Regions from separate parts of the Enterobacter sp. 4974935 genome, predicted to be linked through region 3. Evidence: predicted binding sites of a transcription regulator. Region 3 holds the regulator's gene; each other region holds the start of a gene.
The links. The regulator CRP, encoded in region 3, controls carbon source genes, mostly activating them, when cyclic AMP is high. The targets are predictions, from matches to a motif close to ATGTGANNNNNNTCACAT.
Positions count from the first base shown of each region.

Region 1: the regulator CRP is predicted to act here: its motif matches at 3,531-3,548, upstream of focA (formate transporter FocA).
Region 2: the regulator CRP is predicted to act here: its motif matches at 5,497-5,514, upstream of AC4OVS_RS07370 (mannitol dehydrogenase family protein).

Region 1 covers NZ_JBZWGT010000003.1:2,796,532-2,807,393, reverse strand. Annotated here, with positions in the region: gene pflA (pyruvate formate lyase 1-activating protein) at 1-77, opposite strand, end outside; gene pflB (formate C-acetyltransferase) at 281-2,563, opposite strand; gene focA (formate transporter FocA) at 2,615-3,472, opposite strand; gene ycaO (30S ribosomal protein S12 methylthiotransferase accessory factor YcaO) at 3,878-5,638, opposite strand; gene AC4OVS_RS14770 (DUF421 domain-containing protein) at 5,766-6,458, shown strand; gene serC (3-phosphoserine/phosphohydroxythreonine transaminase) at 6,621-7,709, shown strand; gene aroA (3-phosphoshikimate 1-carboxyvinyltransferase) at 7,778-9,061, shown strand; gene cmk ((d)CMP kinase) at 9,247-9,930, shown strand; gene rpsA (30S ribosomal protein S1) at 10,042-10,862, shown strand, end outside.
Region 2 covers NZ_JBZWGT010000003.1:1,290,670-1,301,531, forward strand. Annotated here, with positions in the region: gene AC4OVS_RS07350 (cyclic di-GMP phosphodiesterase) at 1-969, opposite strand, end outside; gene mepS (bifunctional murein DD-endopeptidase/murein LD-carboxypeptidase) at 1,097-1,666, opposite strand; gene AC4OVS_RS07360 (phosphatase PAP2 family protein) at 2,091-2,795, opposite strand; gene AC4OVS_RS07365 (CobW family GTP-binding protein) at 2,829-3,815, opposite strand; gene AC4OVS_RS07370 (mannitol dehydrogenase family protein) at 3,939-5,405, opposite strand; gene uxuA (mannonate dehydratase) at 5,611-6,801, shown strand; gene yeiP (elongation factor P-like protein YeiP) at 6,918-7,490, opposite strand; gene AC4OVS_RS07385 (YkgJ family cysteine cluster protein) at 7,655-7,909, shown strand; gene setB (sugar efflux transporter SetB) at 7,906-9,087, opposite strand; gene AC4OVS_RS07395 (hypothetical protein) at 9,191-9,370, opposite strand; gene fruB (fused PTS fructose transporter subunit IIA/HPr protein) at 9,446-10,576, shown strand; gene fruK (1-phosphofructokinase) at 10,576-10,862, shown strand, end outside.
Region 3 covers NZ_JBZWGT010000003.1:169,978-180,839, forward strand. Annotated here, with positions in the region: gene nirB (nitrite reductase large subunit NirB) at 1-2,178, opposite strand, end outside; gene tsgA (MFS transporter TsgA) at 2,439-3,623, opposite strand; gene ppiA (peptidylprolyl isomerase A) at 3,902-4,474, shown strand; gene AC4OVS_RS01900 (putative adenosine monophosphate-protein transferase Fic) at 4,580-5,164, shown strand; gene pabA (aminodeoxychorismate synthase component 2) at 5,195-5,758, shown strand; gene argD (bifunctional acetylornithine/succinyldiaminopimelate transaminase) at 5,846-7,066, shown strand; gene AC4OVS_RS01915 (YccS/YhfK family putative transporter) at 7,063-9,150, opposite strand; gene crp (cAMP-activated global transcriptional regulator CRP) at 9,208-9,840, opposite strand; gene AC4OVS_RS01925 (OsmC family protein) at 10,151-10,555, shown strand; gene AC4OVS_RS01930 (phosphoribulokinase) at 10,641-10,862, opposite strand, start outside.

The sequences.
Region 1 (10,862 bases), 2.6 Mb from region 3:
AAAGTGATAAAGCGGATCCCCGGGCCATCGACGGTGCCACAGGATTCAAAGGAGTGAATGCGACCAATAATTGACATTGCGGTGATATCTCCGAATTTGGCCCATCCGGGGGCCTATGTAGATGCACAGCTCAAAGGCTATGTCGAGTCTGTTTTGGCTGTTATCCATTAAGTATAGATAGCGGACAAAAGAGACTGATGAAGCGAGGGTGTTAAAAAGGCCCCACTTGCGTGGAGCCTTTATTGTACGCTTTTTAACGCGTGATTTCAGTCAATTCCACTTACATGGACTGAGTGAAAGTACGGGTGATAACGTCCTGCTGCTGTTCTTTCGTCAGGGAGTTAAAACGTACTGCGTAGCCAGATACGCGGATGGTCAGCTGAGGATATTTCTCAGGATGTTCCATCGCGTCGAGCAGCATTTCACGGTTCATCACGTTCACGTTCAGGTGCTGACCACCTTCAATGGACGCTTCGTGGTGGAAGTAACCATCCATCAGACCCGCGAGGTTAGTTTTACGTACTTCGTCGTCTTTACCCAGCGCGTTTGGCACGATAGAGAAGGTGTAAGAGATACCATCTTTCGCGTATGCAAACGGCAGTTTAGCAACGGAGGTCAGAGAGGCAACCGCACCTTTCTGGTCACGACCGTGCATTGGGTTAGCACCTGGGCCGAATGGCGCGCCAGCACGACGACCGTCTGGGGTGTTACCGGTTTTCTTACCATACACAACGTTAGAGGTGATGGTCAGAACAGACTGAGTCGGGATAGCGTTACGATAGGTAGTGAGTTTCTGAATTTTCTTCATGAAACGTTCTACCAGGTCAACCGCCATGTCATCAACGCGAGCGTCGTTGTTACCAAACTGCGGATATTCGCCTTCGATTTCGAAGTCGATAGCCAGACCATCTTCGTCACGAATTGGTTTAACTTTCGCATATTTGATTGCAGACAGGGAGTCAGCCGCAACGGACAGACCTGCGATACCACACGCCATGGTGCGAACGACGTCACGGTCGTGCAGCGCCATCAGAGAGGCTTCGTAGCTGTACTTGTCGTGCATGTAGTGGATGACGTTCAGCGCAGTGACATACTGCTTAGCCAGCCAGTCCATGAAGTGATCCATGCGCTCCATCACTTCGTCGAAGTTCAGAAGGTCGCCTTTGATCGGTTCAGACTTAGGACCAACCTGCATTTTCAGTTTTTCGTCAACGCCGCCGTTGATTGCGTACAGCATGGTTTTGGCCAGGTTTGCACGCGCACCGAAGAACTGCATTTGCTTACCAACAACCATTGGGCTTACGCAGCACGCGATAGCGTAGTCGTCGTTGTTGAAGTCCGGACGCATCAGGTCATCGTTCTCGTATTGCAGAGAAGAGGTGTCGATGGACACTTTAGCGGCGAATTTCTTGAAGTTCAGTGGCAGTTTTTCAGACCACAGAACGGTGATGTTCGGCTCCGGAGAAGGACCCATGGTGTACAGGGTGTTCAGGAAGCGGAAGCTGTTTTTGGTTACCAGCGTACGGCCATCTACGCCCATACCGCCGATAGATTCGGTTGCCCAGATTGGGTCACCAGAGAACAGCTCATCATATTCTGGAGTACGCAGGAAGCGAACCATACGCAGTTTCATGACCAGATGGTCAATCATTTCCTGAGCGTCTTGCTCGGTGATTTTGCCTGCTTTGATATCGCGTTCGATATACGCATCCAGGAAGGTGGATACGCGGCCGAAGGACATTGCTGCACCGTTCTGAGACTTAACCGCGGCCAGGTAGCCGAAGTAGGTCCACTGAATAGCTTCCTGAGCGTTGGTTGCAGGACCAGAGATATCACAGCCGTATTTAGCCGCCATCTCTTTGATCTGACCCAGCGCACGGTGCTGTTCAGCAATCTCTTCACGCAGACGGATAGTCGCTTCCAGGTTTACGCCGTTTTCCAGGTCAGACTGGAGAGAGACGAACTGCGCGTATTTGTCTTTCATCAGGAAGTCGATACCGTACAGCGCAACGCGACGGTAGTCACCGATGATACGGCCACGGCCATAGGCATCTGGCAGACCGGTCAGAACGCCAGATTTACGGCAGTTCAGAATGTCTTTGGTGTAAACATCGAATACACCCTGGTTATGGGTTTTACGGTATTCGGTGAAGATTTTTTTCAGCATTGGGTCCAGCTCGCGGTTATACGCTTTGCAGGAACCTTCAACCATTTTAATGCCACCGAACGGGATGATTGCGCGTTTCAGTGGTGCTTCAGTCTGGAGACCAACGATTTTCTCAAGGGCTTTGTTGATGTAGCCAGCATCGTGAGAAGTGATGGTAGAAGCAACGGAGGTGTCAAAATCAACTGGCGCGTGAGTGCGGTTTTCCAGTTTAACGCCTTCCATTACGCTGTCCCACAGCTTGGTGGTTGCATCAGTCGCACCAGCCAGGAAGGATTCGTCACCTTCATACGGGGTATAGTTTTTCTGAATGAAGTCACGGACGTTGACTTCATTCTGCCAGTCACCTTTCGTAAAACCTTCCCAGGCTGTGGCTAACTTTTCATTAAGCTCGGACATGTAACACCTACCTTCTTAAGTGGATTTTTTATTTACTGCCTGAGACAACCATTAATGATGATCGCCGCCACGCAGGTAAATGACCCAGTATGTCAACCCAACTAACAGACCCCCACCGATAATGTTCCCGATAGTGACGGGGATCAGGTTATCAGTAATGAAATTCATAATAGTCAGGTGTGAAAAACTTTCCGGGGTTGAACCAACAGCAGTCCAGAACTCCGGGCTTGCAAAGTTGCGGATAACAATCCCCATCGGGATCATGAACATATTCGCAATACTGTGCTCAAAGCCGCTGGCAACAAACATCGCAACCGGCAGAACCATAATCATGGCTTTATCCATCAGGCTACGACCAGAGTAGCTCATCCAGACCGCCAGGCAGACCATCAGGTTTGCAAGGATGCCGAGAGCAACGGCTTCGATAAATGTATGGTGCATTTTGTGGTCGGCGGTTTGCAGGACGTTAAGCCCCCAGCCGCCGTTGGCGGTCATGTACTCGCCAGAAAGCCACATCAACAGAACAAAGAGCAGACAGCCAATCAGGTTGCCAACGTAGACGTTGAGCCAGTTGCGCCCCAGTTGACCCCAGGTAATTCTTCCGCTGGCTTTTGCAACAACAATCAGCACCGTTGAGGTGAAGAGGTCGGCGCCGCAGATGACGCAGAGGATCAGGCCCAGTGAGAAGCAAATACCACCAATCAGTTTCGCTATGCCGAAAGGCATCCCGGCAGTGCCGGTGGTGGCTGTGATATAGAAGACGAAAGCGATGGAGATGAACACCCCAGCCGTAATGGCCAGAAAGAACGTCGTCATCGGATGTTTCGTTGCTTTGTAGACACCCGCTTCTTCGGCAACTTTCGCCATCGCAGCGGGGAGTAATAGATCAAAAGGGTTGTCAGCTTTCACACTAACTCTCTCTTTATTAAGTCGGCGACGAGATACTAACAAAGCATTATAGAAGAGAAATTGATATAGATCATATCTCGCCTGGCTTATGGGCCCGCAGTGTGTATGGTTTTACAGCAAAAGCGGAGTAAGTATTTGATTATCCGTATAAAAATAAATTTTAAAAGTTATGAAAAGAGTTGAATTTTTTCCTTCAGCCTCCCGTGGAACAGTTAATTAAAATGGAGTATTTATTAGAATTAGTAACAGTAAAGCCCAGGTAAGCGTTTTTATATTTACCCGTGGTTAACTTAATTATTACAATTAAACGTCATTGCGGAAAAATAAAAAAAAGGGGCAATGAAATTGCCCCGTAATATAGCTCAGGCGATTGAATACGCCTACAGCCATTAATGTTATATGCGCTTATTTTGACCAGTAAGCGGCTTTAGCCTTCTGCAATTTTTCATACGCATTCAGCAGCGACTGATGCGCCGGGAAGGCTTTCAGATCGCTGTCAACCGCTTGCAGGCCATAGAACGGTTCTTCACCGCTCAGCGCCGCGCTGGCAGCTTCAACGGCATCTGCACCGTACATGCGGACGAAGGCGTTCAGATACTGCAATGGCTCGCGGTCGTCTTCCTGAGAAAGCAAGAGCAGCGTTTGCAGGCAACGGTAATAGTTAGTGCGCTCGGCGGAGAAGACGGACTGGTTAAACTCCATCGTCCACTCGGTCCAGGCCAAAGCCTGATCCAGATCGCCGCCCGCCAGCGCCAGCATCGCTTTTAGCTCGCCGATGCGCAGCGTGTACCAGCCGTTATCTTTTCCGGTTGCCAGACCCAGCAGTTCGCGTACGCGGGTGAAATCATCGTGTCCTTCTTCGTCCAGTTGGGCGATCAGGTTCAGATAATCTTCTTTATCCCACTCGCTGCCCGGCAGGGCCAGCAGGGTTTCACGCAGATGCGCGCCCATGCTGTTGTTCGCCAGCCACAGATCTTCTGCCGGATAGATGTCCGACATACCCGGCACAATAATACGGCACGCATAAACGCCAAGGTGTTCATAGTCGGCAATATAGACTTCCTGATCTTCCGCGTTGAAGATCGCCATCAGGGTGGCGAACTCTTCTTCCGTCGTACCGGCAAAGCTCCAGTCCACGAACGGATAGTCTGCGTCCTGTTTGAACATATCCCAGGAGATCAAACCGCTGGAGTCGATGAAGTGCGTTTCGAGGTTGGTGTGCTCGGCGACTTCTTCGTCATCAAAGGTTGGCGGGGTGAACACGTCGAGATCTTTCAGGCTACGACCTTGCAGCAGTTCGGTCACGGTACGCTCCAGCGCCACGCCGAAGTCCGGGTGCGCGCCGAAAGAGGCGAAGCAGGTGCCATTTGCCGGGTTGAACAGTACCACGCAGATAACCGGATATTTGCCGCCCAGAGAGCCGTCATAAGCAAAGATTGGGAAACCTTCTGCTTCCAGTTTGGCGATGGATTCCACCACGCCCGGGTAGCGCGCCAGCACGTCAGCCGGGATCTCCGGCAGGCTGATGGATTCAGCAATAATACGGTTTTTGATGTGACGCTCGAAAACTTCAGACAACCCCTGTACACGCGCTTCGTTACGGGTGTTACCGGCAGACATACCGTTAGACACATACAGATTGCCAACGATGTTCATTGGAATGTAAACGGTCTGCTCGTCAGACTGACGGGTGAACGGCAGGGCGCAGATACCACGATCCTCATTGCCGGATTGCAGGTCGATCAGCATGCTGGCGGTCAGTTCGTTTTCCGGATCGTAGAACGCGCGCAGGCGGGCATCAAGAATGCCTTCCGGCAGTTCGTCGTCTTCGGGTAGCGGGAACCATTTTTCGTTCGGGTAGTGAACGAACGGGCCGTTGGCAATCGTTTCACCCAGCCAGAAGTCGGCGAAGAAATAGTTGGTGGACAGACGCTCAAAATACTCACCCAGCGCAGAGGCCAGTGCCGCTTTTTTGGTCGCGCCTTTGCCGTTGGTAAAGCACAGCGCACAGTCTTTGTCGCGAATATGCACGGACCAGACGTGAGGCACCGGATTCAGCCAGGAGGCTTCTTCGATATTAAAGCCCAGGTCGGTCAGTTTCTGCTGGAAGCGAGCGATGGAATCTTCCAGAGCGGCGTCTTTGCCGGGGATAAACGTTTGAGTCATGGCGTTCACTTTTATCGTACGTAAAGCGCGCAATGATACGGGTTTTGCGTGACGGGTGCTATCTCCGGCGAAAATAAATGGCTGGGCTATGCTTATAAGCAGTAACCTACTGTTAAGGCATAAAAAAATGAAAGCATTTGATCTCCAGCGGATGGCGTTTGATAAAGTCCCACCTGAGTTTTTAGGCGAAGTGGCGTTGCGTAGCCTGTACACCTTTGTACTCGTCTTCCTGTTTCTGAAAATCACCGGACGTCGCGGCGTGCGGCAGATGTCACTGTTTGAAGTGCTGATTATCCTGACGCTGGGTTCGGCGGCAGGGGACGTTGCCTTTTATGACGATGTGCCGATGGTGCCGGTTTTTATCGTCTTCGTGACGCTTGCGCTGCTGTACCGGCTGGTCATGTGGCTGATGTCGAAAAGTGAAAAACTGGAAGATCTGTTCGAAGGAAAACCGGTGGTGATTGTCGAAGATGGTCAACTGGCCTGGGAGAATGTGCAAAGCGCCAATATGACGGAGTTTGAGTTCTTTATGGAGCTACGTATAAGCAGCGTTGAACAGCTGGGGCAGGTGCGTCTGGCGATTATGGAAACGAACGGTCAAATCAGCGTTTATTACTATCCTGACGATGAGGTCAAGCCCGGCCTGTGCATACTGCCGGATATGCTTATCGAGCGATACAAAACCGTCCCTGATGCGGGCCAGTATGCCTGCATAAAATGCAGCCACGTGGTGGTCATGCAGGCGGGCGATCATCAATTATGCCCTCGCTGTACAAATCCAGAATGGACGAAGGTTAGCCGGGCTAAACGCATTACCTGACAGCGATTTTGTCGGTTTTGCGACAACGGTACGGCAGATTGTTTTGTGTGACGAGGGGCACATTTCTTCGGCCATAAGTTTTAGACATTGCGGCGCGTGTCACTGAATGATAAAACCGATATCCACAGTTATAACTTATGGCTTTTAGCGTGGTGAGGGGAAATGGCTCAAGTCTTTAATTTCAGTTCAGGTCCGGCAATGTTACCGGCAGACGTGCTCAAACAGGCTCAACAGGAGCTGTGTGACTGGAACGGTCTGGGTACGTCGGTGATGGAAGTTAGCCACCGGGGTAAAGCGTTTATTCAGGTGGCGGAAGAGGCAGAAAAGGATTTTCGCGATCTGCTGAACATTCCCTCGAACTACAAAGTATTGTTCTGTCACGGCGGTGGACGCGGTCAGTTTGCGGGTATTCCGCTCAATCTGCTGGGCGACAAATCCACCGCTGATTACGTTGATGCCGGCTACTGGGCGGCCAGTGCGGTAAAAGAAGCGCACAAATATTGCACGCCGAACGTTATCGATGCCAAAGTGACCGTTGACGGTATGCGCGCCGTGAAGCCGATGAGTGAGTGGCAGCTTTCTGACAACGCCGCGTATCTTCATTACTGCCCGAACGAAACCATCGACGGTATCGCTATTCACGAAGAGCCAGACTTTGGCGAAAATGTCATTGTGACGGCGGACTTCTCCTCCACCATTCTGTCCACGCCGCTGGACGTCAGCCGCTACGGCGTCATCTACGCGGGTGCCCAGAAAAACATCGGTCCTGCGGGTCTGACTATCGTTATCGTGCGTGAAGACCTGCTGGGGAAAGCCCATAAGTCTTGCCCGTCAATTCTGGATTACACCGTCCTGAACGACAACGATTCCATGTTCAACACTCCACCAACGTTCGCCTGGTATCTCTCCGGCCTGGTCTTCAAATGGCTGAAGCAAAAAGGCGGCGTGGCGCAGATGGACAAGATCAATCAGCAAAAAGCTGAACTGCTGTACGGCGTGATCGACAAGAGCGATTTCTACCGTAACGATGTCGCCAAAACTAACCGTTCGCGCATGAACGTGCCGTTCCAGCTGGCGGACAACAACCTGGATAACGTGTTCCTGGAAGAGTCCTTCGCGGCGGGTCTGCATGCGCTGAAAGGTCACCGTGTGGTAGGCGGTATGCGTGCCTCTATCTATAACGCGATGCCGCTGGAAGGCGTTAAAGCCCTGACTGATTTCATGATCGACTTCGAACGTCGTCACGGTTAATTGGCTGTTTTTCACCCCCGCAGCGTTCCTGCGGGGTTTTTATTATGTTGAGTTGAGAGTTAAGTTTCATGGAATCCCTGACGTTACAACCTATCGCGCGGGTAGATGGCACCATTAATCTGCCTGGTTCAAAAAGTGTCTCGAACCGCGCTCTGCTGCTGGCAGCTCTGGCAAACGGCACCACCGTCCTTTCCAACCTGCTGGACAGCGATGACGTGCGCCATATGCTCAATGCACTGAAAGCGTTGGGCGTTCAGTATGCGCTGTCAGACGATCGTACCCGTTGTGAAGTCACCGGTAACGGCGGCGCATTACATTCCGCTGAAGCGCTGGAGCTTTTCCTGGGTAACGCCGGTACGGCGATGCGTCCTCTGGCCGCTGCGCTGTGTCTTGGGAGCAACGATATTGTGCTGACCGGCGAGCCGCGCATGAAAGAGCGTCCGATCGGCCACCTGGTCGATGCCCTGCGTCAGGGCGGCGCGCAGATTGATTATCTTGAGCAAGAAAATTACCCGCCACTGCGTCTGCGCGGTGGTTTCACTGGCGGTAATGTTGAGGTTGACGGTAGCGTCTCCAGCCAGTTCCTGACGGCACTGCTGATGACCGCACCGCTGGCTCCAAATGATACCGTGATTAGCATTAAAGGCGATCTGGTCTCTAAGCCGTACATTGATATCACGCTGCACCTGATGAAAACCTTCGGCGTTGAGGTGGAAAACCAGTCTTATCAGCGCTTCGTGGTGCGCGGGGCAAAGCAGTACCAGTCTCCGGGCAACTACCTGGTTGAAGGGGATGCGTCATCCGCGTCCTACTTCCTGGCCGCGGGTGCGATTAAAGGCGGTACGGTAAAAGTGACGGGTATTGGTCGCAACAGCGTGCAGGGCGACATTCGTTTTGCCGACGTGCTGGAAAAAATGGGCGCGGTTGTGACCTGGGGCGATGACTTCATCTCCTGTACGCACGGTGAGCTGAACGCCATCGACATGGACATGAACCATATTCCTGACGCGGCAATGACCATCGCCACCGCTGCGCTGTTTGCGAAAGGCACCACCACGCTGCGTAACATCTATAACTGGCGCGTAAAAGAGACTGACCGCCTGTTCGCAATGGCAACCGAGCTGCGTAAAGTGGGGGCGGTGGTAGAAGAGGGCGAAGACTACATTCGCGTCACGCCGCCGGCAAAACTGCAATTTGCAGAAATTGGCACCTACAACGATCACCGCATGGCGATGTGTTTCTCGCTGGTGGCGCTGTCAGATACGCCAGTCACCATCCTTGACCCGAAGTGCACGGCGAAAACCTTCCCGGACTACTTCGAACAGCTGGCGCGCATTAGCACCCTGGCCTGACGATCGTATGCCGCATCTCCTGATGCGGCATTTCCTTACGCTTTCTGACAGTCATCCTCTTTCATTTCTTCTACACTCTGCTTCAATCATTCCGTAATTTGCACGCAAAGGTAACAGTTGCGCACGTTGGCGCGTATAATGCGCGGCGTTCATGTAAACGGTATGCCTTAATTAAGGAGAAAAAGATGACGGCAATTGCCCCGGTAATCACCATTGATGGGCCAAGTGGCGCAGGGAAAGGTACTCTGTGCAAAGCGATGGCGGAAGCATTGCAATGGCATCTTTTAGATTCGGGAGCAATCTATCGCGTGCTGGCGCTGGCTGCGCTGCATCATCATGTAGATGTTGCGTCTGAAGAAGCGCTGGTACCGCTGGCTGCACATCTGGATGTGCGCTTTGTCTCTACTGATGGCAACCTTGAAGTGATCCTGGAAGGGGAAGATGTCAGCGGTGAAATCCGTACGCAGGAAGTGGCCAATGCGGCCTCTCAGGTGGCGGCTTTCCCACGCGTTCGTGAAGCGCTGTTACGTCGCCAGCGCGGTTTCCGCGAAGCGCCGGGGCTGATCGCCGACGGCCGCGACATGGGAACCGTGGTATTCCCTGATGCGCCAGTGAAAATTTTCCTTGACGCCTCTTCGGAAGAACGTGCTCAACGCCGCATGCTTCAGTTGCAGGAAAAGGGGTTTAGTGTTAACTTTGATCGCCTTTTATCCGAGATAAAAGAGCGCGATGACCGCGATCGTAACCGCGCCGTCGCACCACTTGTTCCCGCGCAAGACGCATTAGTGCTGGATTCAACCAGTTTAACTATTGAGCAAGTGATTGAAAAAGCGCTACAATATGCGCGCCAAAAACTGGCACTCGCGTAATCGCGACCGATTTAGCAGTACCCCCGCTGCAATGGATTGACGGCGGGTATGTGAAACAACCCCATCCGGCACGGAGCCAGGTGGACGTTAATATTAACCTGAAGATTAAACATGACTGAATCTTTTGCTCAACTGTTTGAAGAATCCTTAAAAGAAATCGAAACCCGTCCGGGTTCCATCGTTCGCGGTGTTGTTGTTGCTATCGACAAAGACGTAGTACTGGTTGACGCCGGTCTGAAATCTGAGTCCGCCATCCCGGCTGAGCAGTTCAAAAACGCCCAGGGCGAGCTGGAAATCCAGGTAGGTGACGAAGTTGACGTTGCTCTGGACGCAGTAGAAGACGGCTTCGGCGAAACCCTGCTGTCTCGTGAGAAAGCTAAACGTCACGAAGCATGGATCACGCTGGAAAAAGCTTACGAAGAAGCTGAAACTGTGGTCGGTGTTATCAACGGCAAAGTTAAAGGTGGCTTCACTGTTGAGCTGAATGGTATTCGTGCGTTCCTGCCAGGTTCTCTGGTAGACGTTCGTCCAGTCCGTGACACCCTGCACCTCGAAGGCAAAGAGCTTGAGTTCAAAGTAATCAAGCTGGACCAGAAGCGTAACAACGTTGTTGTTTCTCGTCGTGCCGTTATCGAATCCGAAAACAGCGCAGAACGCGATCAGCTGCTGGAAAACCTGCAGGAAGGCATGGAAGTCAAAGGTATCGTTAAGAACCTCACTGACTACGGCGCATTCGTTGACCTGGGCGGCGTTGATGGCCTGCTGCACATCACCGACATGGCGTGGAAACGCGTTAAGCACCCAAGCGAAATCGTGAACGTGGGCGACGAAATCACTGTTAAAGTGCTGAAGTTCGACCGCGAGCGTACTCGTGTATCCCTCGGCCTGAAACAGCTGGGTGAAGATCCATGGGTAGCTATCGCTAAGCGTTA
Region 2 (10,862 bases), 1.1 Mb from region 3:
CAGCTTCTGCGCTTCAGCGAAGTTAATAAAGGCATCCGGTGGAATTTCGCCCATCACCGGGTGCTTCCAGCGCATCAGGACTTCCAGCCCGGTCATTCTGAGCGACTGCGCATCCACGACGGGCTGATAGACCACGTAGAACTGGTCGTGCTTGATGGCCGTAAGGATCTCTTTCCCGGGATTAAGACGGATAGTGAGAATATAGAAATTCAGCAGACCTGCCGCAATACCGCAGACCAGGCCGAAGAACACGGCGTAAAGCAGTTCATCGGTCTTCCAGGCTTGCGCATAGACGTTAACGGTCAGAGGAATATTTTTCAGCGTGGCGGTGCGAGCGGGGACGTCAGGCAAATCCCGCGCCTGAACCAGCATTCCGGACTGGGTGGATAACGCGGAGTCGCCAATGACGATCGATATTCCGGAAAATTCATCCTGACGTGACGTATAAAGAAGGTAAGGCGTCAGGTTGATGTTCACGGAGGTAAATACGCCGCCGTCTTTTACCAGCGGATTGCGATACCAGATAGCGATCGCGGGTTTATCCGGCAGCATGGGCGTACCCGGCAGGAGCGCGATATCAACAGGTTTGCTGATGTGTAGCTGAGGGATAAGCGTTTCCATCGGGGTATTCATCGGACCTGTTGCCGAAGAGCAGAAGGCCTGTTTATCCCGGACCAGCAAAAAGGCGCGCACGTTAATACTGAAGGCCGCGCGTGAGGTGAGCGCCGCACTGACCTCTTCACAGCTGTTCAGCGTGAGCGGCTGGAGCGTATCAATAGAGGTTTTAAGCTCGTCGAAAAAGTTCTCCATGTAGACGCTTAAATCCGTAATGAGGGTATCGTACCTGACTTCTCGCTTGTGATAACTCCAGTAAAACTGTAACGCACTCAGAAGCAGGGCGGTAAACAACCCCGTCAGAATACTGAGAAACAGTATCTTGCGGTTGCTGGAGAAGTAGCGGGTAAACATAGATGTCGTGATTCCTGAAATGACGCTGGATGTCTATCAGTGTAACGGGCAAAAAAAAACACTGCCGGAGCAGTGCTTTTTTAATCGTATCGCCAGCCAAGGGATAACCAACGATACGACAGCAATATTAACTACGGCTCAGAACGCGGCGAGCTTCGTTGTAGCGCTTCTTCCAGTAAGGTTCGTTCATGCTGGAAATCGTCACACCACTGCTGGTGGAAGCATGGACAAACTGATCGTTACCGATATAGATGCCAACGTGTCGACCGGTTGAACCTGCTCTGAACAGGACTAAATCGCCCGTACGCAGTTTAGTGCGCGAAATGGACTTGCCCATTTCCTGCTGTTCATAAGTAGAACGCGGAAGGTCTAACCCAAACTGCTCACGGAAAGTACGCTGTACGAATGCGGAGCAATCGATGCCTTTCTTGGTGCTGCCGCCCAGGCGGTAACGCACGCCTTTCCAGTCAGCATACTGATCCATAATACGCGACTTAACGTCGAGATTACGTACCATATTTTCAAATTCATCCTGAGAGGCTTGCAGTGAAGAGGAATCTTCCATTCCCACAACACGCGTCTCAGGATGCATATTCTTCGCGGTGTTCGTCGTACTACATGCCGAAAGCAGAACCGCCACTGCAATCGCCGGGATCCCCCGCAAGATATATCTCAAAATTGGTTGAGATTTGACCATTTTGTTTGTTTTCCCTTGAAGTCCTTAACGAAAATATCGTTATAAAAATGCCAACCGTGACGAGACTAATTATCTGTTCACAATGAGACAATTCTTTATGGTGAAATCTGTGGCACAACGCACAAAATTATTCACCACGATAATAATTATCTCAATGGGGCAAAACGAGTTCGAGGTTAACCGATTGCAAAGGGCATTGCGAGCAAAAAAGACCGTTTTTTTATAAGAAAATGTGATACACAACGTTACAGCGCGGAATTGCTCAAAATGCCGCCATTCATACCGGTAATCCCTGCAATTGCTTCATTTTTATCACGAATTGTATGACGGAATGATGACAGCGCTGAATGATGCCGGAAAGAAGTGACTCAGGGATCGAAAACGATCCCTGATGAATGGTGTTAATTAGCGTTATTTATTTGTTTCAGACTTGTTTAAATTTGCCGGGAAGATAGCGATCAAAAATACTTATTACGCGATCGCTCAGGGGAGTCATCAGCACCCAGGGTAAACCAATTAACACCGCCGTGAGGGAGCCTACGGCGATATCTGTCAGCCAGTGAGCGCCAATCATCACCCGCGGGAATGCAAATACCACCACAATAACCAGGGCGATGGCGAAGGCTTTTTTACCGAAATAGCGCAGCATGAAGCCAGCAAAAATCAGCAGCATCATACCGTGGTCGCCCGGGAAGCTGTCCTTCGAGGCGTCTTTGGTTGGAATATGAAGCAGCTCGCTGACGCGGTTAATATTCGGGAAAGAGAGCGACGGACTGGCGCGTTTAACCGGCATCAGATGCTGCGCCAGCTGGTTGATAATCACGGCTGCCAGCAGCATGACCAGGCCGATAATCAGAATACGGCGACGACCCGTTTTGTCTTCCTTCAGCCAGAAGGAGAGCATCAGACAGCCCATTGCCAGCAGCGAACAGCCGTCAAACGCGCGGTTGTTGGTGATCGCCACCAGCCACAGGAAGGCTTCACTCTTCGCCAGCGCCTGGTTAAAGAAGTGGAACAGCCCGGAATCCAGCGGGAACCAGAATCCGTGATCCGCCGGGATATACCAGGAGAAAAAGATCGCCAGACCGGCAGCGTTGAGCAATAAAATAGCAGGAAGTCGAGTCGTCATAGTCTTCAGCAATGTGTGAAATCAGGGGCAACGTTAGCCGCCCAAACTTAAACGAAGCTTCAACAGGCTTGACTGGAGGGCATTCCAGTCGGTATTAACCGCACTAATTAACTCTACCCGGCTGTCGGGTGGCGCGACGTTCTGGGTTTCTATAAAGAAATCCTCGCCCTGACGATTAATGCGCACCAGACCATCCGGGGTGCGCATGATCCCTTTTACCCGCTCAACCGGCGCCAGTCTCGCCCATTCCAGTATACCAATGGTGTCGAAAACCGTATCGGCATCGAAGATCCAGCCGCAGGCCTGGTGTCCCTGGCCGCTGTTCAGATTTCGACGCCAGCGCTGATGTTCCGGCAGGCTCAGCGCTGCCAGACCTTGCTTCGCGCCGTGGCTATGCGAATGCTCAGCGCTGGCAGGCAGTTGCGTCTGGTTGAGGCGGGGAAGATCGAGCAGGGCGCCATCAATGTTGCCCTGGGTGGTCTGCACGTACTGACGTCCACCGCCAGCCTGCTGCCACCAGGCATTGAACGCGGCCTGACTCTCAGCCGTCGCGCGATCGGATTTATTCGCCACGATGATATCTGCCGAGGCGAGCTGGTCGCGGAAATTGTCGTTATTGATCGCTTTTTCATCCAGCAGCTGGCGGGGGTCGAGCAGGCAAAGCGTCGCACGCAGCTCAAGCCACGGCTCGTAGACCGGGGCGGTCAGTAAATCAAGAATTTGCTTCGGATGACCCAGCCCAGTGGGTTCAATCAGCAGACGGTCAGGCTTGCCCTGACGCAGCAGCGTATTCAGCCCGACCTGCATCGGCAGACCATTCACGCAGCACATACACCCGCCCGGGATCTCTTTCACCATCGCGCCGCTGTCGGCGAGCAACGCGCCGTCGATCCCCACTTCGCCAAATTCGTTGACCAGCACGGCCCACTTTTCCGCCGGATCTTTATTGGCCAGCAAATGCAGAATGGACGTAGTTTTACCGCTGCCGAGAAAACCGGTGATCAGGTTGGTTTTGGTCACGTGCGCTCCGATAAATAATTGTGATGTAGTAACAACTATCTATCATCCTGACGAAAAAATCGGGCATTGAGAAGAGGGAGGGCGAACGGAGCGTAAAACCGTTCGCCTTAAACGCAATAATCGCTAAATTTTTAACGTTTCGATAACGGCCTGACGCGCGCCGAGCCGGACGAGGCGCTGGTACGCGCCGGTGATTGCCTCGACAAAGACAGGGTTTTGCGGCAGGTCGTCGCCAAAGATTTCTTTTAGCGTCAGCAGGGCGCTAACGCGTTCTGCGTCACTGCTGGAAGCGACAATGGCCTGAAACTTGTCGCTCAGCGGATCGCGCACGTCAATGGCGTTGCCCTGGTCGTCCGTCCCGCTGACGTAGCGCATCCAGCCTGCGACGCCCAGCGCCAGTAATGGCCAGGCGGTGTTACGCTCAAGATGCATGCGGATCCCATCCAGCATGCGCTGAGGCAGCTTCTGACTGCCGTCCATAGCGATTTGCCAGGTGCGGTGCTGTAGCGTCGGGTTGGCGAAGCGGTCAAGCAGGCTGTCAGCATAGGCTGTCAGATCGACGTTGGTGATGCGCAGCGTAGGGGCCTGCTCATTCAGCATCAGCCTGCGGGCAGCCTCGCGGAAGCTGTCGTCCTGCATACATTCATTTATGTGCGCGTAGCCGGCAAGGTAGCCCAGATACGCCAGGAAGGAGTGGCTGCCGTTCAGCATCCGCAGCTTCATCTGCTCCCAGGGCAGGACATCCTCAACCATCTGTACGCCTGCAACCTCCCATTCCGGACGCCCGGCGACAAAGTTATCTTCCACTACCCACTGAATGAACGGTTCACAGCTGATGGCGCAGGGATCTTCAACGCCAAGTTCCTGGGTGATTTCCGCGAGTGAGGCGTCAGTGGCGGCGGGCACGATTCGGTCGACCATGGTGCCAGGGAAGCTCACGTGCGCCTCGATCCATCCGGCCAGCTCTGCGGAACGCTTTCCGGCCATGCCGAGAACGGCATTTTTCACCACGTGGCCGTTATCGGGAATGTTGTCGCAGGAGAGCACGGTAAACGCCGGCAGGCCGCGCTCGCGGCGGCGATGAAGCGCTTCGACCAGAATACCCGGCGCGGAATGCGGCTCAGACGGATGCTCAAGATCGTGCAGAATGCGGCTGTTGTGCATATCCAGTTTCCCCGTCGCCGGATCGATGCAGTAGCCTTTTTCGGTAATGGTGAGGGAGACAATGGCCACCTGCGGTTCGCAGAACTTCTCAATAATGGCTGCCAGCGAGTCGAGTTTTGCGTTCAGGCACTCTTTTACCGCACCGATAATAATGGGCTGATTGCCTTCGGCACCTTTCTCCAGCACGGTAAACAGATGATCCTGCGCGCGGAGCTGGCGCATGAGAACATCGCCGCTAAAGAGGCTAATCTCACAAATACCCCAGTCGCCTCCTTTGGCGTTCAGCACCCGGTTTGTTAACAACGCCTGATGCGCCCGGTGGAACGCGCCAAAGCCGAAATGGACGATGCGGGAGCGTAACTGCTCGCAATCGTAGCGGGGCTGCTGGACATGAGCAGGAAGCGCGGTGGAGGCAATAGTCTTCATGTAGTACACACCTGATTAACCATTAATTAACAATGCCAGTGTAAAGTTATATGACAACAAATTAAATTGGTAAGCCGTAAATATCCCGGTTATGTGAGTTTGATCAATCAATGTCGCGCGCTGTGTTGACCACTTCGATTAAACATGTATGGTAGTCGTCATTGAGGTAATCCATATTGGTATAACAACTTGAGAGGGTGGGGCAATGGAACAAACCTGGCGTTGGTACGGGCCGAACGATCCGGTTTCTCTTGATGATGTGCGTCAGGCTGGCGCAACGGGTGTGGTCACGGCGCTGCATCATATTCCGAACGGTCAGGTGTGGCCGGTGGAGGAAATCCAAAAGCGTCAGGCACAGCTGGCAGAGAAGGGTCTAACCTGGTCTGTCGTGGAAAGTATTCCGGTTCACGAAGATATCAAAACCCACTCCGGTGAGTGTGAAACCTGGATTGCGAATTATCAGCAGAGCATTCGTAACCTGGCGGCCTGCGGTATTGATACCGTCTGCTATAACTTTATGCCAATTCTGGACTGGACGCGTACCGACCTGGAATATGAAATGGCCGATGGTTCGAAGGCGCTGCGTTTCGATCAAATCGCTTTTGCGGCTTTCGAGCTGCACATTCTGAAGCGTCCGGGGGCGGAAGCAGACTACACCGCCGAAGAGCAGCAGCAGGCGCTGGCGTGGTTCAATGCCGCCAGTGAAGCGGACATTGAGAAGCTGGTTCGCAATATTATCGCGGGCCTGCCGGGGGCGGAAGAGGGCTATACCCTCGATCAGTTCCGCGCGCGCCTGGCGGAATATGGCGATATCGATAAAAACCAGCTGCGTGAAAACATGGCGCACTTCCTGCGCGCTATCGTGCCGGTGGCAGAAGAAGCGGGCGTGCGGCTGGCGGTCCATCCGGACGATCCTCCCCGCCCAATCCTCGGCCTGCCGCGTATCGTGTCGACCATTGAGGATATGCAGTGGCTAAAAGAGACGGTGGACAGCATCTACAACGGCTTTACCATGTGTACGGGCTCTTACGGCGTGCGTGCGGATAACGATCTGGTGCGGATGATCGAAACCTTTGGGGATCGCATTCATTTCACTCACCTGCGTGCAACCTGCCGTGAAGAGAATCCAAAAACCTTCCATGAAGCAGCCCACCTTGGCGGCGACGTGAACATGGTTGCGGTGGTGGATGCCATTCTCTCTGAAGAAGTACGTCGTAAGCAGGCGGGGGATGTACGTCCTATCCCGTTCCGTCCGGATCACGGGCATCAGATGCTGGACGATCTGCGCAAGAAAACGAATCCAGGGTATTCGGCGATTGGCCGTCTGAAAGGGATGGCGGAAGTGCGCGGTATTGAGCTGGCGCTGAAAATGACGAAGTATCCAGAGCTTCTGTAAGCCTGATTGCCCGGTGGCGCTACGCTTACCGGGCCTACGAAAAACCGGCTCTGAGGCCGGTTTTTGTGTTTTTGTAGGCCGGGTAAGGCGCAGCCGCCACCCGGCAAACGCCACAATCAGTCAGCGCGACCCATATAGCGTTTTTCTTCGATATGGATACGGATTTTCTCGCCCGCTGACAGGTATTCTGGCACCTGTACGACCAGACCGGTAGTCAGGGTAGCCGGTTTGTTACGCGCGCTTGCAGACGCGCCTTTGATGCCCGGTGCCGTTTCAACGATTTCCAGATCAACGGTCTGCGGCAGCTCCAGCGCCAGCAACACGCCATCCCAGGTCAGCACCTGCATGTCCGGCATTCCACCTTCAGGAATAAACAGCAGCTCTTCTTCGATCTGATCTTTGGTGAAGATATACGGGGTGTAATCTTCTTTATCCATGAACACGTATTCGTTGCCGTCGATATAAGAAAAATCAACGTAGCGACGGGTCAGGGTCACGGTATCCACGATATCGTCGCCTTTAAAACGTTCTTCCACTTTCAGGCCGGTACGGACATCGGAGAAACGCATTTTATACAGCGTTGCTGCGCCACGGGCGCTGGGTGCCTGAATGTCGATATCTTTCACAATCAGCAGTTTGCCGTTGTAATTCAGTACCATACCTTTCTTGATTTCGTTCGCTCTTGGCATTGCAGTAATCCTGTTTACGGGAGGTAAAAAATATCGCGCCAAATTACTCGCGCGCGGCCTTTCAGGCAAGCGGAATTCGTGGGTTTTGCTATCAATACATAAAAGGTGTTACTGTGCGCGCAATGCCCGACTGCGCGGGCATCTGCCACCAACAGAGAGCATGTATGGATTGTCGTTCCGACTGTGGCGCGTGCTGTACCGCACCGTCCATCTCAAGCCCCATTCCAGGCATGCCACAAGGCAAGCCTGCCAATACCCGCTGCGTTCAGCTCTCTGACTCCAACCTGTGCATGATCTTTGGCTCGCCTTTACGCCCGAAGGTGTGCTCCGGGCTCCAGCCTGGCGCCGAAATGTGCGGCAGCACGCGCCAGCAAGCCATCACTTACCTGCTTGAGCTGGAAGCGCTCACCGCGCCTTAAACGTCTTTGATCCGCGTCAGGCAGCTCAGCGTCAGGACGCACATCACCAGCGCAATCCAGAACACCGTATGATAGTTCCAGATTTCAGCCACAACGCCCGCCAGTGAGCCTGCAATAATCCAGCCCACGCGGGTGGTATTAGTATAAAGGGTGGTGGCAGCGCCTGCCTGACCCGGCATCAGATCCTGGAAGTAGAGCATGCCGATACCGGCCAGAATGCCGATGTAAATGGCGTTCAGCAGCTGTAAAGCAAGAAGCAGGGCTGGCGTATGAACCGTCAGCATACCGACATAAAACAGCAGCCCGGCAACGGCGGCGATGCGCATCAAAAAGCGCTTGCCGAAGCGCTTCGCGTAATAGCCCGCAATCAGCATGGTGGGGATCTCAAGCCCCGCGGCGGTTCCCATCATGATCCCGGCCAGCTTCTCCGGCAGATGCAGCTCATCAATAATAAACAACGGCATATTAATGATATAGAGGCTGTTCGTTCCCCACATCAGCGTACAGATAATGAATAACAGTAGTGCGTCGCGCCGGTTACGCCGCGGTGCTTCCAGCGTACCGGTCGCCACTTTCGGCTCTTTACGCATGGAAGGCAGGAAGAACCATACCATTGCGCCACACACCACGAAGGCTACCGCCGCGCTGAGGTACATTACCGTAAAGCCAAAACCCATTGCCAGTGCGTAGGCGAGCGGGGGGCCAATCACCCACGCAAGCGACACCTGCGCGCGCAGTATCGAGCTGAACATCACCGCTTCCCGCCCGGTGCGGTCGGCATGCTCGCGGGCAAGGGCGAACATCTGCGGGTTGGCGGTCGAGCCGAAGCTGCTCAGGAACACCCCAACAAACAGCAGAATGAAATAGTTGCGGTTCCAGGCAAACAACACGCAGGCGAAAACGCCCAGCAGACAGCAAAAAACAATCAGGCTTTTGCGATCGCCTTTTCTGTCGGAACGCCCGGCCAGAAACTGGCTGACCAGGATGCCAATGATGGCGCTCCCGGTGAAGAAGAAGCCAACCATCGCCGGACGCGCGTGGACTTCGTTGGTCAGAAACAGGCTCAGCGTAGGCGTTTGTAACGCACCGGCAATACCGGTGAGGAAAGCAACAATCAAAAACGCCGTTGACGTCAAATCAAAGGGCTTTGGTGAGGCGGCAGCGGGGGTGTTATGCATGTTCAGTCTTTGCGAGTAACAGAGAGAGGCGGAGTTTACGCCGCCTGTCATTAAATAAACAGAGGGCAAAATCAAGATTGCCACAATAAATCAAAATAGCATTTCAGTTTAACGCTGTTTCGCTGAAGCGTGCTGAACCTGTTTGCTGAACATCAGCAAAAACCTCCCTATTGAAGAAGAAATGTGCTGCACTTCTAAATTCTGCAACAAGAAATGTAACTTTTCTTGCAACCTTTTGTAGAAAAGACAAGACTTCTTGAAACGTTTCAGCGCTATCTTGCATGTCCTGTAGAAGCAGGTTAGCGCATATTTTCTCAGTTAAGCTGAAACGATTCAATTTCAGCAGGAGAGGAGAATCATGTTCCAGTTATCTGTTCAGGATATCCACCCGGGCGAACAGGCCGGGAATAAAGAAGAGGCTATTCGCCAGGTCGCCGCTGCGCTCGTGCAGGCTGGCAACGTGGCGGACGGCTACGTCAACGGCATGCTGGCGCGTGAACAGCAGACCTCCACCTTCCTCGGTAACGGTATTGCAATTCCGCACGGCACCACGGACACCCGCGATCAGGTGCTGAAAACCGGCGTGCAGGTTTACCAGTTCCCGCAGGGCGTGCTCTGGGGCGAGGGGCAGGTGGCTTACGTGGCGATCGGTATCGCGGCCAGCGGTGACGAACATCTGGGCCTGCTGCGTCAGCTGACGCACGTGCTGAGCGATGATGCCGTCGCGGAACAGCTTAAATCCGCCACCACTGCTGAAGAGCTGCGTGCCCTGCTGATGGGCGAAAAACAGAGCGAAGCGCTGAAGCTGGATAATGAAACCCTGATGCTGGACGTCGTTGCGTCCGATCTGGTGACGCTCCAGGCGCTGAACGCGGCTCGCCTGAAAGAGGTGGGGGCGGCTGATACCGCCTTTGTGACCCGCACCATCAATGATAAGCCTTTGAACCTGGGTCAGGGCATCTGGCTGAACGACAGTGCTGAAGGCAACCTGCGCAGTGCTATCGCGGTCAGCCGTGCTGCGGTTGCCTTTGAGACAGACGGCGAACGCGCCGCGATGCTGGTAACCGTTGCCATGGCTGACGATCAGCCGGTATCCGTCCTGAAGCGCCTTGGCGATCTGCTGCTGAACAATAAAGCTGAAAAACTGCTGAACGCAGACGCGGCGACGGTGCTGGCCCTGCTGACCAGCGACGATGCGCTGACGGACGACCTGCTGAGCGCAGAGTACGTGGTGCGTAACGAACACGGCCTGCATGCCCGTCCGGGCACCATGCTGGTGAATACCATTAAACAATTTGAAAGTGAGATCACCGTGACCAATCTGGACGGTTCGGGTAAACCAGCCAACGGGCGCAGCCTGATGAAAGTTGTCGCGCTGGGTGTGAAGAAAGGCCATCGTCTGCGTTTTACCGCGCAGGGTGCTGATGCTGAACAGGCGCTGAAAGCGATTGGCGACGCCATCGCGGCCGGTCTGGGGGAGGGCGCATAATGAGCAGACGTGTTGCGACCATTACGCTGAACCCGGCTTACGATCTGGTGGGCTTCTGCCCGGAAATTGAGCGTGGCGAAGTTAACCTGGTGCGAACCACCGGCCTGCATGCCGCAGGGAAAGGGATTAACGTGGCGAAGGTGCTGAAAGATCTCGGCATCGACGTCACCGTTGGCGGCTTCCTTGGCAAAGACAACCAGGACGGTTTTCAGCAGTTGTTCAGTGAACTGGGCATCGCTAACCGTTTTCAGGTTGTGCAGGGCCGTACCCGTATTAACGTTAAGCT
Region 3 (10,862 bases):
GCGATCGAGATCGGCAGCCAGCAGATCGGCGTGGCGAGGTTTCATCCCGCCGTTACCGCACACGTACAGGTTCCAGCCTTTCTCGGTGGCGATAATACCCACGTCTTTACCCTGTGCTTCCGCACATTCACGGGTACACCCTGAGACGCCGAACTTCATTTTGTGCGGCGTACGGATACCTTTGTAGCGGTTTTCCAGCTCGACGCCGAAGCCCACGCTGTCGCCCACGCCGTAGCGGCACCAGGTGCTGCCCACGCAGGTTTTCGCCATGCGCAGCGCCTTGGCGTACGCGTGACCGGTTTCGAAGCCCGCCTCAATCAGCTGACGCCAGATTTCCGGCAGATCATCTTTCTGCGCACCGAACAGGCCGATACGCTGGGAACCGGTGATTTTAGTGTACAGGTTAAACTCACGGGCGATACGGCCCACGGCGACCAGCCCTTCAGGGGTAATTTCCCCCCCGGCAGAACGCGGGATCACCGAGTAAGTCCCGTCTTTCTGAATATTGGCCAGGAAGTTATCGTTGGTGTCCTGAAGCGGAGTGTGTTCTGGTTTGAGCACATATTCGTTCCAGCAGGACGCCAGCAGGGAACCGACGGTAGGCTTACATACTTCACAGCCGTAGCCCTGGCCGTGTTTCTCCAGCAGTTCGTCGAAGGACTTAATGCCTTCCACGCGGATCAGGTGGTACAGCTCCTGGCGAGAGTAAGCGAAGTGCTCGCACAGGTTGTTGTTCACTTCAATGCCCTGTTTTGCCAGCTCGGCGTTCAGCACCTGGGTGACCAGCGGGATACAGCCGCCGCAGCCGGTCCCGGCTTTGGTTTCCGCCTTCAGCGCCGCAACGGTGTGGCAGCCTTTGTTAATGGCGGAGATCAGCATGCCTTTGGTCACGTCGAAGCAGGAGCAGATTTGCGCGCTGTCCGGCAGTTTATCCACGCCAATGGACGGCTTACCGCTGGAGGCGTGCGCCGGGAGGATCAGCGCGTCCGGGTTTTCCGGCAGCTCAATGGCGTTCAGCACCAGCTGGAGCAGGTTGCCGAAGTCGCTGGTGTCGCCCACCAGCACCGCCCCGAGCAGGGTTTTGTTATCCTGGCTGACGATAAGACGTTTGTAGACTTCTTTGCTTTCGTCCAGATAAACATAGCTGCGGGAGTTCGGGGTGCGACCATGCGCATCGCCAATACCGCCCACGTCCACGCCCAGCAGCTTCAGCTTCGCGCTCATGTCTGCGCCGGTGAAGGCATTTTCGCTGCCGAGGATATGGTCAACGGCGACCTGCGCCATTTTGTACCCAGGTGCAACCAGACCGTATACGCGGTTATTCCAGCTGGCGCATTCGCCGATGGCGTAGATGTCCGGATCGGAGGTCTGGCAGGTATCGTTGATCATGATCCCGCCGCGCTGCGCAACGGCCAGACCGCACTGAGTAGCCAGCTTGTCGCGCGGGCGAATGCCGGTGGAGAAGACGATGAAATCCACTTCCAGCTCGCTGCCGTCGGCAAAGCGCATGGTTTTACGCGCTTCAGTGCCTTCCTGCACGATCTCTTTGGTGTTCTTGCTGGTGTGAACCTTCACGCCCATGCTTTCGATTTTACGGCGTAACTGGTCGCCACCCATATGGTCCAGCTGTTCCGCCATCAGCATCGGGGCAAATTCGATGACGTGGGTTTCAACGCCGAGGTTTTTCAGTGCGCCTGCCGCTTCCAGACCCAGCAGACCACCGCCGACAACCGCGCCACGTTTGCTTCGACGTGCGCAGGATTCAATGGCGTTGAGGTCTTCAATGGTACGGTAAACGAAGCAATCCTGGGTTTCCGAACCTTTAATCGGCGGGATCCACGGATACGAGCCTGTCGCCATGATCAGCTTATCGTAAAAAACCGTACGTCCGGCGCTGGAGTGGATCACTTTCTCCTGACGGTTGATGGTGATAGCGCGTTCGCCCACCAGCACTTTTACGCCATGCTTCTCGTAGAAACCTTCACGCACCAGAGAGAGTTCTTCGGCGGTATGGTGAGAGAAGTAGGAAGACAAGTGCACACGGTCGTACGCCTTGCGGGGTTCTTCACAGAACACGGTAATATCGAACTGGTTAGCATCGGCTTTATCGAGAAGATCCTCAATAAAGCGGTGGCCGACCATGCCGTTACCGATGATAGCGAGTCTGACTTTGCTCATTTTTGCCTCGATTTCTTTTCTATTACTGCCTACCTTAACGATTCAGCAGGGGCACTTATTGATGCAAATCAAATACGCCTTCACCTACCCCTTAGGGGGTATATCTATGATTTGTCAGGATTTTTATAAGTGACGGATATTGTTTGATTTTTGTGCTTGCTTGTTTTTCACAAAATTTTGGTGGGGTTTTTTACCCATCGGCGGGCAGGGCGGGTGAGCAGGGGAAAACCCCTTTGCAGTACGCAAAGGGGTTACGGCGATTAGTGGGTAGCTGTTGCCGGGTTGTGTTGACGGTGACGGGTCACAAAGCCCAGCACGAAGCACATGATGAACACCACGGCGTACAGACCGTTAGCGGTATGCAGCGCCGCCAGCGGGCCGCTGTGCGCCACAATTGGGCCCGTGACCACGAAGGTCAGCATGGTGCCGATGGTGCCGCAGGTCAGCACGAAGTTCACCAGCTTCGGTGAGGCCACTTTGGTCTGAAGAGAGCCAAGGGTGATGATCGAGGTATAAATCGCGCTGGAGAAGAAGCCCAGGGTCAGGATGAACCACGGCATATGCTCCGGGGAACCGTTGATGAACAGATACATCAGCACGGTTGCCAGACCCGCCAGAACGGTCAGGATCCGTTGCAGGTCGAAGAAGCGCAGGATAAAGCTAAACGCCCACATGCCGAACATGTAAGACATCCAGAAATCGCTCACCAGTTTACCCGCGTCGTTCAGACTCATGCCCAGACCTTTCGCGTATTCAGGAACCCAGGAGATAAAGCCCAGCTGGCCGAGGATGTAACACAGCGCGGCGATGGAAAGGAACAGCACGCCGATACCCCATTTTTCTTTCGCAACTGGCTCAGACGTGGTCTGCGCTTTTTTGCCCAGCACCGGGAACTCGCAGCCGAAGGTGAGAATAAAGATCGCGACATAGACCAGACCAATGCAGGCGTATACCCAGTACCACTCAATGCTGCGCGCCAGAAGATACGCGGCGACCATCGGGAAAATCATCCCGGCCATGCTGAAGAAGGAGTCGGTGAACAGCAGACGCGCGCCGCGCTGGCGACCTTCATACATATGGGTGATCAGGAACGTACCGATCGACATGGTGATCCCGCTCACCAGGCCCAGCACGAACATGGCGGCAGAGAAGAGGGCGATGCTGTGGCTCAGCACCAGGCCCGCCACGGCGGCAACCATCAGTACGAAGCCGAAGCGCAGCTGGGTTTTCAGCGGCACGATTTCCATCAGCCAGGCATTAAGGAAAATAGAGATCAGGATCCCCGCGTTCAGGAAAGTGAAGGTATTGCTCATGCTGGAAACGGGCAACTGGAAGTAGTCTGCGATATTTCCCATCACCATCCCGGTGACGATCACCAACGCGCCGGTCAGGGCGTAGGAGAAGAAGCTGATCCATGTGAGCTTGATGCGATTGCTGTTAGTCATGTCTGGCCTGTTAAAAGTAAAGAAAAACGCAATGACTGCGTTTGAGCGGGCAGATTTTAGTCGCGAAAGTGATCTAATTAAATCTTTTCAGAAAATATTGAGCACAATTGCAGGCTTTAACGTGATGGAGATCACATTAAATCGCGGGGTGAACAATCGTTTGCGCGGTAATAATTGTTTCAATTTCGTAAAATTAGGTAAAAGACTGGTCTGGGGTCATACTGCTCTTTAGAATCAAGCCATTCGCTTTTTATACTGCGCTTTGTTAAGGAATTCTCATGCTCAAATCAACACTGGCGGCTGTCGCAGCTGTGTTTGCTCTTTCTGCCGTTTCCCCTGCTGCGCTGGCAGCTAAAGGAGACCCTCACGTCCTGCTGACTACCTCTGCGGGGAATATTGAGCTGGAGCTGGATAGCCAAAAAGCCCCTGTTTCTGTGAAAAACTTCCTCGACTACGTGAACAGTGGTTTTTATAACAACACCACGTTCCACCGCGTGATCCCGGGCTTTATGATTCAGGGCGGCGGTTTCAACGAGCAGATGCAGCAGAAAAAACCTAACCCGCCAATCAAAAATGAAGCGGATAACGGCCTGCTGAACAAGCGCGGCACCATTTCTATGGCGCGTACGGCGGATAAAGACAGCGCCACCAGCCAGTTCTTCCTCAACGTGGCGGATAACGCCTTCCTGGACCACGGCCAGCGCGACTTTGGCTACGCGGTGTTCGGTAAAGTGGTGAAAGGCATGGACGTGGCGGACAAGATCTCTCAGGTTCAGACTCACGATGTCGGTCCATACCAGAATGTGCCGTCTAAGCCAGTGGTGATTCTCTCCGCGAAAGTGCTGCCGTAATCGTTCCCTCACACGGGCACATCCTGCCCGTGTCTTTCCGCCCTCCCTGCGAAAGCGCGTTTTGCTGCTTATACTTGTGGCAAACGGACTATTCAGGGAGGCGTAGTGAAAAAACTCACCGACAAGCAAAAATCCCGACTCTGGGAGCAACAGCGTAGCGTCAATCTTCAGGCCAGTTGCCTCCTTGAAAAAGGCAAGGGTCCCGCTGAACCCGATATCGAGACGCTGGCACTGGGGCCTTCTGCACCGGGTTTACCCCATCTGTGCCTTATTCACCGCCATTTATTCCGCAACGAAATGAAAGGCGCTGGCGAGCTGCGCACCGCCGATATTTCCAAGGGCGACATTCCATTTTGCCATTTCGAGTACATCGAGAAGGTGGGTAATGAGCTGATGGCTTCGCTGGAAATCGATAAATATCTGGTGGGCCTTCAGAAAGAAGAGTTTACAGACAGAATCAGTCATTACTACTGTGAAATCAACATGCTACATCCGTTTATGAGCGGTAATGGCGTGGCTCAGCGGATCTTCTTTGAACAGCTGGCGATCCATGCGGGCTACGTGCTGAACTGGCAGGGGATCGACCCGGACGACTGGGCATCCGCCAACCAGAGCGGGGCGATGGGTGATCTGACCGCCCTGAATGCTATCTTTGCCAAAGTTGTGAGCGAAGCGCGGGGATCTGAGTAAAATAGGGCGGCCATTTTTTCAGGAGCCGCCATGATTCTGCTGATTGATAACTACGATTCCTTTACCTGGAACCTTTACCAGTATTTTTGTGAACTGGGGGCAGAGGTGGTTGTCCGCCGTAACGATGAGATCGCGCTGGCTGACATTGACGCGCTGGCGCCCCAGAAAATCGTGATTTCGCCCGGGCCGTGTACGCCGTCGGAGTCCGGCATCTCGCTGGAGGTAATCCGCCACTATGCGGGCAAGCTGCCGATTCTGGGCGTCTGCCTGGGTCACCAGGCCATTGCGCAGGTCTTTGGCGCCACCATTGTTCGTGCCGCGAAAGTCATGCACGGCAAAACCTCACCGATCACGCACACCGGTACCGGCGTGTTCCTGGGGCTAAACAATCCGTTAACCGTGACGCGCTACCATTCTCTGGTGATTGATCCGCCGACCCTGCCCGCAGACTTTGAAGTGACCGCCTGGAGTGAGACCCGGGAAATCATGGGCATTCGCCACCGCGAGTACGATCTGGAAGGGGTGCAGTTCCACCCGGAAAGCATTCTCAGCGAACAGGGGCACGCACTGCTGGCCAATTTCCTTAATCGCTGAATATCTGTTGCCTTGTTGTGATTTTTTATGCATATTTTGTGATTATATTTTCACAATCACTGTGACATAAAAATGGATGGTCATGACATGGCAACTGAACAACCAGCAATTACCCGCGCGACATTCGATGAAGTGATCCTGCCGATTTATGCACCGGCTGAGTTTATCCCGGTGAAAGGGAGAGGCAGCCGCGTCTGGGATCAGCAGGGCAATGAGTATGTTGATTTCGCAGGCGGTATTGCGGTGACGGCGCTGGGCCATTGCCATCCTGCGCTGGTGGACGCGCTGAAAACGCAGGGCGAAACGCTGTGGCACACCAGCAACGTGTTCACTAACGAACCGGCGCTGCGTCTGGGGCGTAAGATCATCGATGCCACCTTCGCCGAACGCGTGCTGTTTATGAACTCTGGCACCGAAGCCAACGAAACCGCCTTTAAGCTTGCGCGCTACTACGCAACCACGCGTCATAGTCCGTACAAAACCAAAATCATCGCCTTCCATAACGCCTTCCACGGTCGCTCGTTCTTTACCGTTTCCGTTGGCGGCCAGCCGAAGTATTCCGACGGCTTTGGTCCGAAACCTGCGGATATCATCCACGTGCCGTTTAACGATCTGCACGCCGTTAAAGCGGTGATAGACGATCACACCTGTGCCGTGGTGGTCGAACCCATTCAGGGGGAAGGCGGCGTCACGGCGGCCACCCCGGAATTTCTGCAAGGGCTGCGCGAACTGTGCGACGAGCACCAGGCGCTGCTGGTGTTTGATGAAGTGCAGTGTGGGATGGGGCGTACCGGAGACCTGTTCGCTTATATGCACTACGGCGTAACGCCGGATATTCTGACCAGCGCAAAAGCGCTCGGCGGCGGTTTCCCGGTCAGCGCGGTGCTCACCACCCAGGATATCGCTTCCGCATTTCATGTGGGCTCACACGGCTCCACTTACGGCGGTAATCCGCTGGCGTGCGCCGTGGCGGGAGCGGCGTTCGACATCATTAATACGCCGGACGTCCTGAATGGCGTGAATGCGAAACGCGCCCTTTTTGTGAAACATCTTCAGCAGATTGACGAACAGTTTGATGTCTTCAGTGAAATCCGCGGGATGGGGTTACTGATCGGCGCCGAGCTGAAGCCTCAGTACAAAGGCCGCGCGCGCGATTTCCTGCACGCCGCCGCGCACGAAGGCGTCATGGTGCTCAACGCCGGGCCGGACGTGATGCGCTTTGCGCCGTCGCTGGTGGTGGAAGACAAAGACATCGAAGACGGGTTAACCCGTTTTTCCGCGGCGGTGGCGAAGATCGTCAGAGGCTAATACGCGGTTCGTTTTAACCGGCGCGTTAACCAAATCCCGTGATGCGGACGCTGACGCCATGCCACCGACGAAATGGTGTGCATGGTGTTGAGATGCCCGAGAACGCGCTGTAAATGCTGCTCAAGGGTGCTCATCGGCCCGTGGGTCAGCGTCTCCGGCGCTTCCAGAATGTTCGAATCCCCTGACTCCCCCGGCGCGTCGTACTCCAGACGCTGCTGACAGCGCTGGAGGGCAATTTCACACGACTGCAAATAGCGCTGCGCCAGATCCGGCGTCAGCATGGTGTGCTCGCGCGCCAGCGTGGTCATGGCATTGATGTGTTCGACGATAAACTGGCTGTGCGTGACCCACAGCTTCATGTCTGCCAGATAGTGCGAGTTGAAGCCCGGCTCCTGCATGGCCTGGTTAAGGGAGTTGAACAGGGCATTATGCGCCTGGTTGACCTTCATGCGCTCGTAGGCCAGTGGAGACGGCTGCGGGTCGTCGCTCAGGATCAGGCGAATGGCCTGCTGATCCGCCTCCAGCGCGTCGTGGGCGTTTTGCCTCAGTAATCCACTTTGCCACTGCGGCCACAGCCAGACCATGCCGCCAAAGGCGATCAGGCAGCCAATCAGGGTATCGACCAGGCGGGCAATAATTAACTGATCGGCGTTGAGCGTAAGCAACTGCAGGGTGTACACCGCCGTTACCGTAAAGCCCACCGTCGCCCAGCCGTAGTTTTTACGGATGATCAGATAACTCACCATCGTAATCGCCAGCATGCCGACCAGCGTATACCCTTCCGGCACGTGGAAGTGCAACGTTACGCCCGCGATAATCAGCCCCGCCATCGTGCCGCCCGCCCGATGCAGAATGCGCACCCGCGTGGCACCATAGCCGTTCTGGGTGACAAACAGCACGGTCATTAAGATCCAGTAGGGTTTCGGCAGGTGCAGGGCCATTCCCATCAGGCTGGCGATGCTGAGCATGACGCTAATTCTTGCGGCGTTGCGCAGGGCGGAAGACTTCAGCGACAGGTAGCTTTTGAGCGCAGGCAGCAACGGCAGTCGTTTTTGCTTATCGGCCATCAGGTCCCGGGCATAAAGCGGGCGCTGGGTGCGCAACACCCGGGCGATGCGGCTGAAATGCCAGGCGGCAAACTGCCCGACCGGGTTATCCGCGTGCTGACGCGCAATCTTTTCCAGCGCGCCGAGCTGTTTGTCCATGTTAAAGCGCGTCGGATAGCGGTGATAGAGGATATCCTCAGCCAGCACCCGCAGGCGCGCCGCGACGGTCTGCGCGTTCCAGCGGATCACCGCTTCCGCATGGCTGCGCTCCACCAGCTTTTGCACCTCTTCCGGATTATGAAGGCTGACGGAAATATGCTCCTGCAAATCCAGCCCGACCTGGAAGGTACGCAGCAGCCGCTTATATTCATGATTTTTGTTGGCGGCAAGCATGTGCAACTGCTGATAGCACTGGCTGATCAGATCCACCACTTTTTGCTGGCGTGCCAGCAGCGGCGGCAGGGATTTTTCCGGGTCGGTATGTTGCGTGAGCAGGGTGTATTTTGCTTCGCAGTATTCAGCAAGCTGCACGTAGAGCAGGCTCAGGGATTCGCGAAGCGGCTGTTCCCGCCACAACCAGAACCAGAACCAGTTAAACAGCCCGTACCACAGCGTGCCGAGGGCGTAGATCAGCAATGGCTCCCACACCGGCATATTGCCCGCAAGGCTTAAGGTGAAGATGGCGGCAATCAGCGACGCGGGAAGCAGGCGGGCGTGCAGCGAGCTGATTTCAGCGGTTACGCCAAGCGTCATCGCCAGCACGGTCAGGATCAGCGGCAGAGGAATGTCGCGGGCCAGTAAGAGTTGCACGGCAAGGCTACAGCCGGCAAACAGGCAGCCGCCAATAATCAGGCGTTTGAAAAAGCGTTTATGCGGGGTGTCCAGACCGGCAATGTTGCAGCAGGCGGGCACGAGGGAAAACAGCAGGCCTTGCTGAAGATGTCCGAGGATCAGGCCCACGGCCACGGGAAGACACAACACCAGCGTTTGTCGCAGTGCGTAGTTAACTTCCGGGTGATAGATCAGCCTGCGCCACATAAGGAGTAGAGACAAAAACGGCGTGCCACCCTGCGGCGGCACGCCGTCTGACCGGAATTAACGGGTCCCGTAAACCACGATGGTTTTACCGTGGGCGGAGATCAGGTTTTGATCTTCCAACATCTTCAGGATACGGCCCACTGTTTCACGGGAGCAGCCGACGATCTGACCGATTTCCTGGCGGGTAATTTTAATTTGCATACCGTCAGGGTGGGTCATGGCGTCTGGCTGTTTCGCCAGGTTCAACAGCGTCTGCGCGATACGACCGGTCACGTCCAGGAAGGCGAGGTTACCCACCTTCTCAGAGGTCACTTGCAGACGGCGTGCCATCTGGGAAGAAAGACGCATCAGGATGTCAGGGTTGACCTGAATCAGCTGACGGAATTTCTTGTAAGAAATTTCAGCCACTTCACATGCTGTTTTTGCACGAACCCAGGCGCTACGTTCCTGGCCTTCTTCAAACAGGCCCAGTTCACCGATAAAATCGCCCTGGTTCAGATAAGAAAGGATCATCTCTTTCCCTTCTTCATCTTTGATCAGCACGGCCACCGAGCCTTTAACGATGTAATACAACGTTTCCGCTTTTTCACCCTGGTGAATCAGCGTGCTCTTTGATGGGTACTTATGAATGTGGCAATGAGACAAGAACCATTCGAGAGTCGGGTCTGTTTGCGGTTTGCCAAGCACCATGCGCTGTTATCCTCTGTTATAAGCTGTCACCAGAGTCATAAGATGCATCCGGACTCTGGGGTTGCAATCGAATTCTTACCCATACCTGGGAAGTCGGCTGTCGTAACGTTTCGCAGCCAGTAAAGTTTGATGTCCTCTGCATACATGTGTAACGTCAATGTATTACTGTAGCATCCAGAGTGTTTTAGCATAGCTTTCGCCGCGTGTCTCCTGGTGTCTCGCTTCAGCATGACGCAGGTCGCCTTCCGTTGCGAGAAATGTAACGTACACGTAATCTGTCATAAAAAATGCAACGTTGGAGTGAGTGAATATGCAAGCGCGTGTGAAATGGGTTGAAGGGTTAACGTTCCTGGGCGAGTCTGCTTCCGGGCACCAGGTTTTGATGGATGGCAACTCCGGCGATAAAGCTCCCAGCCCGATGGAAATGGTGCTGATGGCGGCTGGTGGATGCAGCGCGATCGACGTAGTGTCGATCCTGCAAAAAGGCCGTCATGACGTGACCGATTGTGAAGTGAAGCTGACGTCAGAACGTCGCGAAGAGGCGCCACGTCTGTTCACGCATATTAATCTGCACTTTATCGTCACCGGCAAAGAACTGAAGGATGCGGCGGTCTCGCGTGCGGTTGACCTGTCTGCGGAGAAATATTGCTCTGTGGCATTAATGCTGGAGAAAGCGGTAAACATCACCCATTCGTATGAAGTGATCGAGGCTTAATTTTTGGCGGGTGGCGCTTCGCTTACCCGCCCTACAAAAGCACGCCCGTAGGCCCGGTAAGCGCAGCGCCACCGGGCAAAACAACTCACGCGATTTGCTTTCCTTCCATCAGCCGCTGCACCAGCGGCGTCATGATCAGCTCCATCGCCAGCCCCATTTTTCCGCCCGGTACCACTAACGTATTCATGTGCGAAATAAACGAACCTTGTAGCATCGCCAGCAGCCAGGGGTAATCAATGCCTTCCAGGTTGCGGAAGTGGATCACCACAAAGCTCTCGTCCAGGGAAGGGATGCTTTTTGCGGCGAA